DNA from 2 places in the Paenibacillus rhizolycopersici genome. Region 2 is predicted to be linked to the other one. Evidence: predicted binding sites of a transcription regulator. Region 2 holds the regulator's gene; the other holds the start of a gene.
The links. The regulator NrdR, encoded in region 2, represses ribonucleotide reductase genes. The targets are predictions, from matches to a motif close to AACACNATATATNGTGTT.
Positions count from the first base shown of each region.

Region 1 (6,534 bases), on a different contig from region 2:
CAATCCATAAACCGGTAGCCTAGTGTTCCCACCCCTCTCTTGCAAGCGGTTTCATTTCCATGTTTATAGATATTCTATATAAATGAATATATTCAATATGCTATAGGAAAAATTCCACTATCTTTTGCAAAAGAATAGCTCCCGCGTGATTTATTAGGGTAATTTGGCGCTAAAGACAATCCATCAACCATAAGCCATAATGTGTATGTTTAATATATACTTTATGAGCCTAACGAAGCACAAAAAAGGAGCCTAAGCAATGATCGCTTAGGCCCCTTTGCAAAAGCCATGGAAATATGATCTATGTTCAATCATTTCTTTTCTACGAATCTCATCAGCCAATCTATTCGGGGAGTTGGATATCCATTTCCCAAGACCATCACGCCGGAAATGACCGTAAGGTAATTTGCGATCATCTCAGTCAAATTTCCGTCCGCTACTTCCCCTCGTTGTTGTCCTTCCTCAAAAATGGGCAGCAAGCGTTCGATGTAGATTTCTATCGGGTAATTTTGAATCAGCCGGCTGACTAAATCAGGAACCTCTTCAAAATTTCGCGCCCGATGGAGCAGCATAAAATAAGGTACTCCGCTCTCGTCGAGCATGCTTTGCGTTAAGATTCTAATCTTTTCGATCGGGGATGCCGCCAATTGGCTCAAATTTCCGATTTCTTGAATGGACGTTTCGACTGCTTCGCGGACTAAAGAGATAAACAGTTCGTCTTTCGTTTTAAAATAATGGTAGAAAAGTCCATGACTAACGCCCGCCTCTGAGGTGATCATGCTGATTTTTGTTCCTGGGAGACCGTGCCGGGCAAAAATTTTGACTGCGGCTAACTTGATTTGTTGTTTGCGTTCTTCGTAGATTATTTGAAGCTGTTCTTCTTTTAACCGGGGCATGTATTCAAACTCCTTTACGATTGTGAAAAAAATTCGGTAAGCAGTTCCGCGATCTGGTCAGGCCCACCGCTATTCTCTGGTCCAAAATGATCTAGCTTGTTCATGGTTTCCAATGTCGATCGCGTAATCGTCCGGTGCAATTGCTCCATCATTTTTTTCGTGGAATCTGAACTTTTATCCCCTTGAATCAATAACACATCTGCTGGGGTACTTCTGTAATTTCGATAAGATGAGGCAAGTCGCTGAACCTCGCGGTGCTCGCGTAAATTCTGAGGAAGCAATTGAGATGTTTTAGTCCAATGATCTCCTCGTATCATGATCCTCAAGATAAGTTTCGCATACCAATAGGGAAGCTGCGTTAAAGGGGTTTGGCCCATCCCCTTCACGAAATGCGCAAAGGCACCGCGTTCATCGTTCCTTTGCATAGATTGCTCGTAGGAGCGCATCCAAGCTTCGTCCATCGGATAAAGCAGTACGCCAGGTTCATACAAAGCTACTTTGGAGATTGAAGCGTCATTCCTAGCCATTTCCAGCGAAACAAGTCCTCCAAAACTGTGACCAATCAAATAATCGGCGCCCGTCGTTTCTCGGATGGCCTGAACATCTTCGCATTCTTTATTCATAGCATACTCTGGACCCTGAGGACCACTCAAGCCCCGGCCTCTTCGATCCATGAGGTGGACAGTAAAAGTGCGAGAAAGCGCTATGGCTAAGTGAGTGTAGTCCTCCGAATCCCTTAATGCTCCATGAACAAGTATGATCTCAGGCCCCTCCCCAATCGATCTGTAGCCGATCTTTGTTCCGTCGCTCGAAAAAACCTCGTGTTGCTGAAATGAACCGTGTTTATTGGAAATATCCATTTTAATTCACGCCCCTTATTGATTGACTTGATCAGTCAATCAATAATAATCTAAAAACCATTGTCTGTCAATAGTTTCCAAGCGCTCTTAAAAAGTCAATTCGTGTGTGGTGTCATAATAAATGAGAACCATTTCTGTCTCGCAGATACCTGGAATGGAATGTGGTTTAGTCTGTTCTATAGACCGTCAGAAAGGCGTTTATGCATAACAATGTACAACAATAAAACAGATCAGGCATAAAAATAGCCTGACCTGTTTCGCATTTGCTAAACGAAATAACACATTAACCCCCCTAGGGGAATTTTCTTACGAGCACTTACTATATCCGCAGTTGCTGCAAGTCTTGCAGCCTTCGATGTTGATCAGCGAGGCCGAGCCGCAGGACGGGCAGAGGTCACGGGAGGTGGCCGGCGCGCTGCCATGGCTGTGGCCGCCGTGCGAGCCGTCCGCGGTACCATGATCTTGCGCGGCTTCCTCGTGATGCGCGATCGTTGCTGCCACCGGCGCCGGGTCGTGGTCGCCGTACGGGCCGTTTTGCACGTGCGTCTCTAGCGCTTTAGCAACCGCGTCCGCGATCGATTCCACACGGTTTGGACCAAAGCCGATAGCGCCTGTGCCGCCGATCCCTTTGAGATGCTTGATCAGCAACTCAACCTTCTCGCCGTGGTCGCCATAACGCAGGAACAGCGAGCAAACGCGGCCAAGGGCTTCCGCCATCGCGAACACGTCGGAACCGGCCTTACCCACGTTCAGGAAGATTTCTCCCGGGATGCCGTTCAGGTCATTGATCGTGATATACGCCATACCGAACGGCGTGTTGATTTTATAAGTTGCGCCATGCAGCACTTGTGGGCGTCTCTTGTACTGTTCCGCCGTTTTCGGGCTGCTGGCTTGAATCGGAGCACTTGCCGGCTGTTCCGTTACGGCTACCGTTGCTGGAGCTGCCGCTTCTTCTTGTTTCTCTTCCTTCTTCTCCGTTTGCAGGACTTGTACGTCACGGCTACCGTCGCGGTAGATCGTTACGCCTTTGCAGCCAAGGTCGAAGGCCAGTTCATACAAACGTTCCGTTTCTTCCACGGTAAAGTCGGATGGGCAGTTTGCCGTTTTGGAGATGGAGCTGTCGACCCAACGCTGGATCGCGGCTTGCACGCGGATATGATCCTCCGCCGACAAATTCATCGCGGTCACGAAGTAATCCGGCAGCTCTTCCCCTGGATGTGCGTCCAACCACTCTTGCGCGATCGGCACGAACTGCTCGTCGAATCCAAGACGACTTTGACGGTAATATTTGAAGGCGAAATAGGGTTCGATCCCGGTCGAGGTTCCAACCATCGTCCCTGTGCTGCCGGTTGGCGCCTGAGTGATGATCGTGACGTTGCGGACCCCTTTCGTGCGAACCGCTTCGCCAACTTCCGGATACACTTCCGTCATCACTTTCATGAATCCACTTTGTAAATATTTGTCCGCTTCGAAAGCCGGGAAGGAACCTTTCTCCTCCGCGATATCCGCGGAAGCCAGGTAAGCCTCCTTGGCGATAAAGCCATATAATTTGTCGAGGAATTCCAGCGATTCCGGGCTGCCGTAACGGATGTTCAACTTGATCATCAGCTCGGCCAGACCCATCGTCCCGAGGCCAACGCGGCGCTCTTTCTTCTGGTTTTTCTCGTTTTCTTCGAAGTGATAAGGTGTTTTGTTGATGACGTTGTCCAGGAAACGAACCGAATAACGCGTCGTTGTGGCGAGTTCGTCCCAAGCGACATCGTGTTTCTCTTCGTCGTAGAACTTGGACAGGTTCATCGCCGACAGGTTGCAGACGCCCCAGCCCGGCAAACCTTGCTCACCGCAAGGATTCGTACAAATGATCGGGTTAAAATACCAGCTGTTGGACATTTGGTTGTAGTATTCCATGAACACCACACCCGGCTCCGCAGATTTCCAAGCCGATTCGATGATCGTGTGCCAGATCTCACGCGCTTTGACGGTGCGATAGTGGATCACTCTGCGACCGTCCGCTTTCCACTTATCAAGATCGCCGTCCCACACTTCGTTGTAGTCCTCGTAAGTCGTATCCGGGAATACCAGCTCCCAGTCGAGATCCTTCTTCACCGCTTCCATAAAGCTGTTGCTCACGCAAACCGACAGGTTCGCGTTCGTAACCTGGCCCATCGTCTGCTTGACGGTGATAAAGTCCATGACATCCGGATGCCAGTCGTTGATCATCAGCATCAGCGCGCCGCGACGGCTGCCGCCCTGCTCGATCAAGCCGGTGGTGTAGCTGAACAAACCTCCCCAAGATACGGCGCCGCTCGAAGAGCCGTTTACGCCTTTAACAACCGCACGGCGCGGACGCAAGGAACTGAGGTTAATCCCCACGCCGCCGCCGCGTGCCATGATCTCGGTCATTTCGGACAAGGTCTCCATGATGCCGCCGCGGCTGTCTTTTGGCGATGGGATCACGTAACAGTTAAACAAGGTCAACTCGTCACTGGCGCCGGCACCTGCGGCAATCCGGCCGCCCGGTACCAGCTTCCAATCGTCCAGGATATAGCGGAACTTCTCTTCCCATTGCTTCTGCAGCTCCGGCGTTTCCTCTACGGAAGCCATCGCTTTAGCAAGGCGGTCCCACATTTCTTCAGGGGTTTTCTCGATATTGAGGGTCAGCTTCTCCACGTCGGACTCGACCAACTCGCCCCGGCGTGTCTTCACCGTAACCTTACGCCCCTTACGCGCAACGACTTCGCCAACTTCCTTTGTTGGGAATTTGGGATCATCCTTCGTCAGAACGAGGACGACGTCGCCGACTTTGGCGTGACTAGGGTCCGCATCTTTCCAGGCGTACCGGTCCAAGAAGATTTTTTCACTTAGCCCCTCAAGGCGCTGTTTTGGCACAGTTTTCAAAGAAAACACCCTCCTATAAGTTTGGATCAAAGATTCGTAAATATATCGGTCATTCGCGCCGGATTTTGAAGTCGAAAACGGGCGAAAAAAACGAAAAAAGCGTTGTCCCAAGCCGATATTCGTCTGCCTGAAAGCCGCTACGCACACCCTATAAACCGTATTATCATATGTATGAATCACAATATATTGTGTGCGAATACCATTATACTATACAATATCTCGTTGTCACAGCAGGACAGCTTGAAATTTTAGGCTTTTTTCCGAATGCTGCTGGCCCAAACACTCGTTTGCTCCGGTTCTCTCAATTTTTCGGTCTTGAATCTATGAAACCGCCATGTAACCATTTCCAACCCAAGCTATAAAACGGAAGAGCTGCCTCTGGAGGCTTCATCATGCGATTATCCCTTTCGTTAAGGGAGCAAGGTCGAGGTCGAACGGTTCATCTAAATCGCTTTGATCTGAGCAAACGGGATCATCATGTAAAACGGTCAACCCAAGCAATATCACTAGCTGATGCTCCGTTTCGCTCCCGCTCCCCTCTCCAAAGTTATGAACTCCTTCTTTTTCGTCCATACTACACCTACGTCTGCAAGAAGCACGCGGTATGGACTGATTCGGATCCTTTCGTAGCCGCAATAGAGCTAGCCAAATACGCATCAAATGGGAGGTTTTACATCATGAATCCTCATCCCCCCGGCCCTTCCCCCAATTCGGTCGTCCCGCCGGAATGGAATCTGCAGATCCCCGTAGACTTCGACCGAAGTTGGTTCAGCGACTTGGAATCGAGACATCAAAAGGGCGGCCCCTGGGACGATTGGAAGCTGTTTAACCTTGCCCTTGAGGCCGAAACTGCTTCGCTTGTCACGAGCTTTGAAGAAATGCAATGTTTGAAGCATCTGCAAGGCGTCACCCCTCTGCCGCACCAAACCGAAACGGCTCGAAAGGTCCTGTTCGAAATGCGCGGGCGCGCGATCCTCGCCGACGAGGTGGGTCTTGGGAAGACGATCGAAGCCGGTTTGATTTTAAAGGAATACATTGTGCGCGGATTAGTGAAGAAGGTATTGATTCTGGTGCCTGCATCCCTGGTGCTACAGTGGGTTCGGGAACTGAATCAGAAGTTCGGCATACCGGCCGTAGCGCAGAAGAAAGAGCATTCCTGGCACAACGACGTCGTTGTCGCCTCCATGGACACGGCCAAACGCGACCCGCACAAAAATATTCTGCTCAATAATGAATACGATCTGGTCATCGTAGATGAAGCCCACAAGCTGAAGAACAAGAAAACGACCAACTACCAGTTCATGCTGCAGCTGCGAAAAAAATATTGCCTTCTCCTGACTGCCACTCCGGTGCAAAACGATCTAGGCGAGCTGTTCAACCTGATCACGCTGCTTAAGCCGGGGCAACTGGGCGGGCAAAGCGAATTTGCCGCCAATTTCGTCGTCGACAAACGACAGCCGAAGAACGAGAATCAGCTCAAGGATGAGTTGGCCAAGGTGATGATCCGCAACCGGCGCGGCGACGGCGAGCTGGAATTCACGAAGCGAATCGTCCGCAACATTGACGTAGAGCTGTCCGAGGAAGAGAAGAACCTGTACAACGGGGTTACTTCCTTCATTAAAGACCAATATAACGCCGCTGGCGGCGACCTCAACAGCATGCTGTCCCTGGTCACCCTGCAACGCGAGGTATGCAGCAGCCGGGATGCGGTATTCGTCACATTGGTTAATTTATCTAAGAAGCTTGCCCCTGATTCCCCGATCCGTGATCGGATTTGGGATCTTGTCGACCTGATCCGTCAGATCAAAGCGAATAGCAAAGCGGAGAAAGCGATGGAGCTGATCCGTGAAATGAATGACAAGGTGATCGTGTTCACCGAG
Region 1 covers NZ_JADCNN020000004.1:214,310-220,843, forward strand. The annotation lists gene IM700_RS06415 (TetR/AcrR family transcriptional regulator) at 312-896, opposite strand; gene IM700_RS06420 (alpha/beta fold hydrolase) at 911-1,756, opposite strand; gene IM700_RS06425 (adenosylcobalamin-dependent ribonucleoside-diphosphate reductase) at 2,063-4,654, opposite strand; gene IM700_RS06430 (DEAD/DEAH box helicase) at 5,332-6,534, shown strand, end outside.
Region 1: the regulator NrdR is predicted to act here: its motif matches at 4,830-4,847, upstream of IM700_RS06425 (adenosylcobalamin-dependent ribonucleoside-diphosphate reductase).

Region 2 (6,534 bases):
TACCGCAGCCGGAAGGACCGATCAATGCGGTAACTTGCCGGGAGGCAAAATCAAGCGATATATTCTTAACGGCTTGCTTCTCTCCGTAAAAAACACTTAAGTCTTTCGTTGATAATTCGATATTAGGCACTTGGCTTCGTCCTCCTATTTCGTCGCCGTAAATTTCTTGAGCATCACGCGTCCGAGCCAGCGGGCCAGCAAGTTAAATGCCAGCACGGTCAATATCAGTACGGCCGAAGCGCCGGCGGCGATTTCGGGTGCGTCCGGTGCCAAACCTTCGGAATTGATCTTCCAGATATGAACGGCCAGCGTTTCCGCCGGACGGAACGGATTTAGCGGTGACGTCGGACTAAGCGGATTCCAGTTGCTAAAGTCAAGCCGCGGACTGCTCATGCCGGCGGTGAACAGCAGCGCCGCAGCTTCGCCAAACACGCGACCTGCAGCCAGAATGGTCCCGGTCAGGATAATCGGCGTAGCGATCGGGAGCATGACCGATTGGATCGTTTTCCATTTGGACAAGCCCAACGCCAAACTGGCTTCCTTCTGAGCCTGCGGCACGCTGGCTAATCCCTGCTCCGTGATCCGCACCATCAGCGGCAGATTAAAAATCGTTAAAGCCAATGCACCCGAGAACAGGGAAAACCCAAATCCGAATACATTTACGAGTACGAGCAGACCGAACAAACCAACGACGATCGACGGAAAGGAGGATAACACTTCCACGATTAACCGGATAAAATCGGTGATTTTCCCCGGTTTGGCATATTCGCTCATATAGATCCCTGCCCCGATACCTAGCGGTACGGTGATGATCATCGTTAAGACCAGAAGGAATAAAGAGTTGAATAATTGCGGGCCGATCCCGCCGCCTTCCTTAATCGTTTCGGGCGGTGACGTAAGAAAGTCGAAGCTGATATGCCCCAACCCCCGAACTAAAATAAAGCCGAGTAAACCCGCCATAATGAGAACGATCAATCCGGCCAAAGCGACAATGACGGCCGTTGCGATTTTGTCTACAGTTTTTGCGCTCATCGTTTTGCTCTCCTTTCCAGCCACCGGACGATAAAGACGAATATGAACGTCATTAGCATCAAGATCAGCGCCAGCGTCCAAAGGACATTGTTTTGCGTCGATCCCATCACCGTATTCCCCATACTCAGCGTAATCACGCTGGTCAAGGTGGAGGTGGATTCAAAGAGAGAACGCGGAATATGCGGCGCATTCCCGATGACCATCTGTACCGCCAGGGCTTCCCCGAAAGCCCGGGCCATGCCCAATACGACCCCAGTTAATAAAGCCGGCATGGTTGTCGGCAAAACGGTCCGATACAAGGTTTGCCAGCGCGTTGCGCCGAGTGCGTAAGAACCTTCTTTCAAACCGGGAGGCAGAGCAGCTAGCGCATCGGTGGCAATCGAAGTTATCGTTGGCAAGATCATAATCGACAACACGGTCGCTCCGGCCAAGATACCAAGACCTTGTCCCGGGAAAATATCCCGGTAGAAAGGCACGATGACGCTGAGCCCCACAAAACCATATACAACGGAAGGGATCCCAGCCAGCAATTCGATGACCGGCTGCAGATATTTCTTCCCGAACTTTGGCATAATTTCGACCATAAATAAAGCTGCGCAAATGCCGAGCGGGGCCGCGATCAACGCCGCCAAAATCGAGGTGCCGAATGAGCCCAAAATAAACGGAAGGGCACCGAATACCGGAGGTTCCCCATCCGGTTTCCAGTTCGTACTGCCGAATATTTCGCGAAATGCGATCCCGTCTTGAAAAAAGGTGCTTAACCCCTTGGTTGCTACGTAATAAACCATCGAGAAGATGGTGACGACCAGCAATACGATACAAAACGAAGCGTAAATTTTGCCGGTCCATTCCTCGACGATATGCGGTTGTATTTTTTTTCTTCCGCCGGACTGAGCCATGAAACCTCTCCCTTTAATAACAGCACAGAAAGAGGCAGAACAGTCCGCCTCTTGCCGCGCCGATATGATGTTATCGAGTCCTATTGGTTACTTCTGTGTGATCTTGCCATCCACATCGCGTTGAACTTGCATTTTGCTTGCCGGAATATAACCAAGCTCTACAACGTCGCCGTTGTCGCCTTGTACGTCAGGGGAAACCATGAAGTCCAGGAACGCTTTAACAACTTCGTTTGGCTCGCCTTTGGTGTACATGTGCTCATAGGCCCATACCGGATAAGTTCCGTTTGCTACGTTCTCTTCTGTAGCTTCAACGCCTTCGTATTTCACAACTTTGACGGAATCGTCAAGGTAGGACAAGGCAAGGTAACCAATCGCCCCCGGCGTTTCGCCGACAAGCTTCTTAACCGTACCGGAGGAATCCTCTTGGATCGAACCTTGCAGGTCTTCCGTTTTTGTGCCCAAAGCATATTTCTCGAACGTTGCGCGAGTCCCGGAGCTCGAAGGACGGTTGACGATTTGAATCGCTTGATCGGGACCGCCAAGGTCTTTCCAGTTCGTGACTTTACCCGTGAAAATTTGTACCAGTTGGTCTTTTGTCAAATTGTCGATGGTGATATCCGGATTCACGACGGCAGCCATCGCCACGACTGCAACTTGATGGTCAACCAGTTCGCTGGCTTGAGCAGCTTCCAGTTTCTCTTCCGCGAAAACGTCGGAGTTCCCGATGTCCGCCTGTCCTCCGGAGACCTGCGTCAGACCCGTGCCGCTGCCTCCACCTTGAACTTGTATAGAAACTTTAGGATTTTGATCCATGAATTTTTTCGATACTTGGTCTACCAAAGGTTGCAATGCCGAGGAACCTACCGCCAGGATCGACCCGGAAAGTTCCGACGTTGCTGCGTTGCCGCCGTTGTTCGCGGATGCTTCATCCGTAGTGCTGCCGTTCGTTCCAGCCGTGTTGTTTTGTGCCGCATTGTTGTTTTGACCACATGCCGCCAGCGTCAAGCTCAACACCAATGTCAAAACCAATAGCATACTCTTTTTCATTGTCTTAGGTATCCCCCTTATGTGTTTTACAATTTGATTATAGAAAGCGAAGATCAATCCTGTGTTTTCGTTTTGTAAACTTTGTGTAAAATGATGAGACATACCTCATCTAGTTCTGATTATTCTGTGCAAAATATAAAAAAAACACTCTCGCGCTTAGCAGCGAAGAGTGCTTTAGTAAAAGAAACTATTCCGTGACCCCCGTATTTTTGGAGAGCAGGCCCTTCAGTTCTTTCATAAACATATTGATATCTTTAAATTGACGGTAAACCGAAGCGAACCGGACATAGGCCACCTCGTCCACCGGATATAACTGCTCCATGACTAATTCGCCAATCCCCCGGCTTTCAACCTCTGCGTTGGCCGAATGGCGCAGGGAACGTTCCACCTCGGAGACGATCGATTCCAGCTGCTCAACGGAAACCGGGCGTTTCTCGCAGGCTCGGATCAAGCCTCTCAGCATTTTCTCCCGACTAAATTCCTCGCGACTTCCATCCTTCTTAATCACGATCAGCGGCATTTCCTCCACCATTTCGAACGTTGTAAACCGACGACTGCATTTCTCGCACTCGCGGCGGCGACGGATCGAGCGGTTCTCGTTAGCCGGCCTTGAATCCAGTACTTTCGTCCCTAAATAATCGCAATACGGACATTTCAAGCTAGAACACCTCCCCTCTATATGCCATAATGACGGCCTTTTTTACTTAATGGCAATAAATTACTTTAAATTCATCGGATTGAAGTTGATAGTCCGGCACATAATACTGTTACCAACCACAAGGAGGTGAACAATCATGGCCCAAAATAATAACTCTTCGAACGACCTGGTGGTTAGACAAGCTTCCGGAGCTTTGGATCAAATGAAATATGAAATTGCTCAGGAACTTGGCATCTCTTTCCCACAAGACGGATATGCTGGTAACCTGACCTCTTACGAAAACGGTTCGATCGGTGGTTTCATTACGAAACGTTTGGTGACCTTGGCTGAACAACAGCTGGCAGGTCAATTCAAATAATCCGATCACCAAAGGAAGCATTGACTGGCAATTAGCCGGTCAATGCTTTCTTTATATTTTCGCAATAATCCACCTAAAACTCGTCGTAAATCTTCACATACTGCTTGTAATAATGCGAGACCCGCTGAACGTAATGCCTAGTTTCGCCAAACGGAATATTCTGTGCCGTCTCCAGCCGGCCATCCCATCGTCCGCTCTTCAGCCAGTTCTTTACATTCGTCGGCCCGGCATTATAGGCGGCGATCATAGCGATCGGGTTGCCTTCGAATTGCTCGGATAACGACCCCAGGTACCACGTGCCGATCCGGATATTCGTTTCGGTCTCGTTGCGGATGTCCTCTAACGTCGTATCGGGCAGCTTCGCTTTGGAGATGACCCACTCCGCCGTATCCGGCATAATCTGCATAATTCCAAGCGCACCTTTTCGGGACTCCGCCCCCGATTTGTAATTGGTCTCCACCTTGATAATCGCCGCAACGATAAACGGATCGAGACCGTTGTTTTTGGCATGCAGACGAATTTCTTCTTTATAATAAATCGGATAAAATAACGAAAGCCAGGTGGAATTTAAAAAGATGAGGCCCGTGAAGCCAATAAACAGGAGAAGCAGAACCCTCTTTTTGCGAAGCCACCTCATTTTAGCCCCTTATCCCGCCAAAAGACGTCAATCTGCCGCTTTGTCTCGTCTAGTCCACCGCTGTTATCAATCAAAATATCCGCCCTCTCCTTCTTTACTTCGATGTCCATCTGGGCGCTTAAACGCTGTTCGGCCGCTTCCCGAGATAACCCGTCCCTCTGGATTAATCGAGACATTTGAAGCTCCCGGGGCACGTATACGACCATAATTTCTTCATATAACGGATCGAGACCCGATTCGTAAAGCAAAGGGATATCCGCCACCACCAGTCTGTGCGGATCCTCTTGTTCCAGCTCGTCCAGACGCCGCTTCATTTCGGAACGGATGGCGGGATGCGTCAACGCCTCCAACGCCTTACGCTCCTCCGGATGAGAGAAGACGATTTCGCCAAGCTTTTTGCGGTTGAGCGTTCCATCGGGGTGAAGCACCCCTTGTCCAAAGCGTTCGCGGACGGCCGCCAGCACTGGATGGCCCGGCTCCATAATCTCCCTGGCGATCAAATCCGCATCAAGCACAGCGGCGCCAAGGTTGGCTAGCATGCGGGAAACCGTGCTTTTCCCGGTGGCGATGCCTCCGGTGAGTCCGATGTTCATTCCCAATACACCTCACTGTTTTGACTTGGAGCTTCGACCTAAATTTCATCTATCGTTTGTTTAGCGCCTCGCGTCTTATGACTTGTCCGGTATGCAGGCTGACATTTCGGGCAATAATGCGTTCCCCGTCCCCCTACAACGGTCTTCACCACCGGCTGTCCGCAATTTAGGCAAGGCTCCCCTTGTCGGCCGTACATCCGCAAGGAATGTTGGAACATTCCCATCTCTCCCTGTCCATTGACATAGGACTTGATGGAGGATCCTCCAGCTTCCACCGCTTCTGTCAGCGTATCTATGATAGCGGTGTGAAGTCGCTCCATCTGCCGCTTGGTTAGCTTGTCCGCCGGATGTTCCGGGTGGATTCCCGCCCGGAACAGGGCTTCATCCACATAGATATTCCCCAGACCCACAATGTATTCCTGGTTTAGCAGCGCAGGCTTGATCTTGGTAGACCGCCTGGATATCACCTCTTGAAAAGCCTTTGCCGTAAAAGAGGCCTCCAAAGGCTCCAACCCCAGTTTGGCCAAAGGCTTCTGCGCAAATTCCTCTCCGGGCAAGAACAAATGCATGGTACCGAACTGGCGCACGTCCTTGTAACGGAGTTCGGATCCATCTGTAAACCGGAAAATCACATGCGTATGCTTCTCCACCTCATCGCCGGTCTGATAAACGCCGTATCGCCCTTCCATCCGCAAATGGGAGACGAGTACCAGCCCATCCATGATGATGCGCAGAAATTTCCCGCGGCGGCCAATCTCTAATATCGTATGTCCGGCGAGCTCGACTTCAAACCGCTGGATATCATCCGGCCGTTGGATGATTCGCGGCAAGGAGACGTGGACGCTTTGGATCGTTTTCCCGACGATCAATTGGGTCAAGGTCCGTCGGACCGTCTCGACCTCCGGCAATTCCGGCATATCCTCTCACCTCATTCTAAGTTGTAATCCCAAGAACCTACTTCGCTTCGTACCAATTTAATCCGCTGGACACTTCGGCCTTAAGCGGCACGGAGAGCTCTAACGCTTTCCCCATCGTCTCCGGCACGAGCTTGCTCATGATCTCCAACTCTTCCGGCGGTACCTCGAAAACCAATTCGTCATGGACCTGAAGCAGCATACGGCTCTTGAGCCCGTGCTTGTGCAGTTCCTCGTCCATCCGCACCATTGCCAGTTTGATGATGTCCGCCGCGGAGCCTTGTATCGGTGTGTTCATGGCCGTACGCTCAGCGAAGGAGCGCAGGTTGAAGTTCGACGCGTTGATCTCTGGCAGATAGCGGCGGCGCTCCAACAGCGTTTTGACGTAACCGTCGC
Region 2 covers NZ_JADCNN020000018.1:13,512-20,045, reverse strand. The annotation lists gene pstB (phosphate ABC transporter ATP-binding protein PstB) at 1-130, opposite strand, end outside; gene pstA (phosphate ABC transporter permease PstA) at 145-1,032, opposite strand; gene pstC (phosphate ABC transporter permease subunit PstC) at 1,029-1,931, opposite strand; gene IM700_RS17160 (phosphate ABC transporter substrate-binding protein) at 2,019-2,978, opposite strand; gene nrdR (transcriptional regulator NrdR) at 3,166-3,636, opposite strand; gene IM700_RS17150 (alpha/beta-type small acid-soluble spore protein) at 3,773-3,994, shown strand; gene IM700_RS17145 (lytic transglycosylase domain-containing protein) at 4,068-4,631, opposite strand; gene coaE (dephospho-CoA kinase) at 4,628-5,224, opposite strand; gene mutM (DNA-formamidopyrimidine glycosylase) at 5,263-6,141, opposite strand; gene polA (DNA polymerase I) at 6,179-6,534, opposite strand, start outside.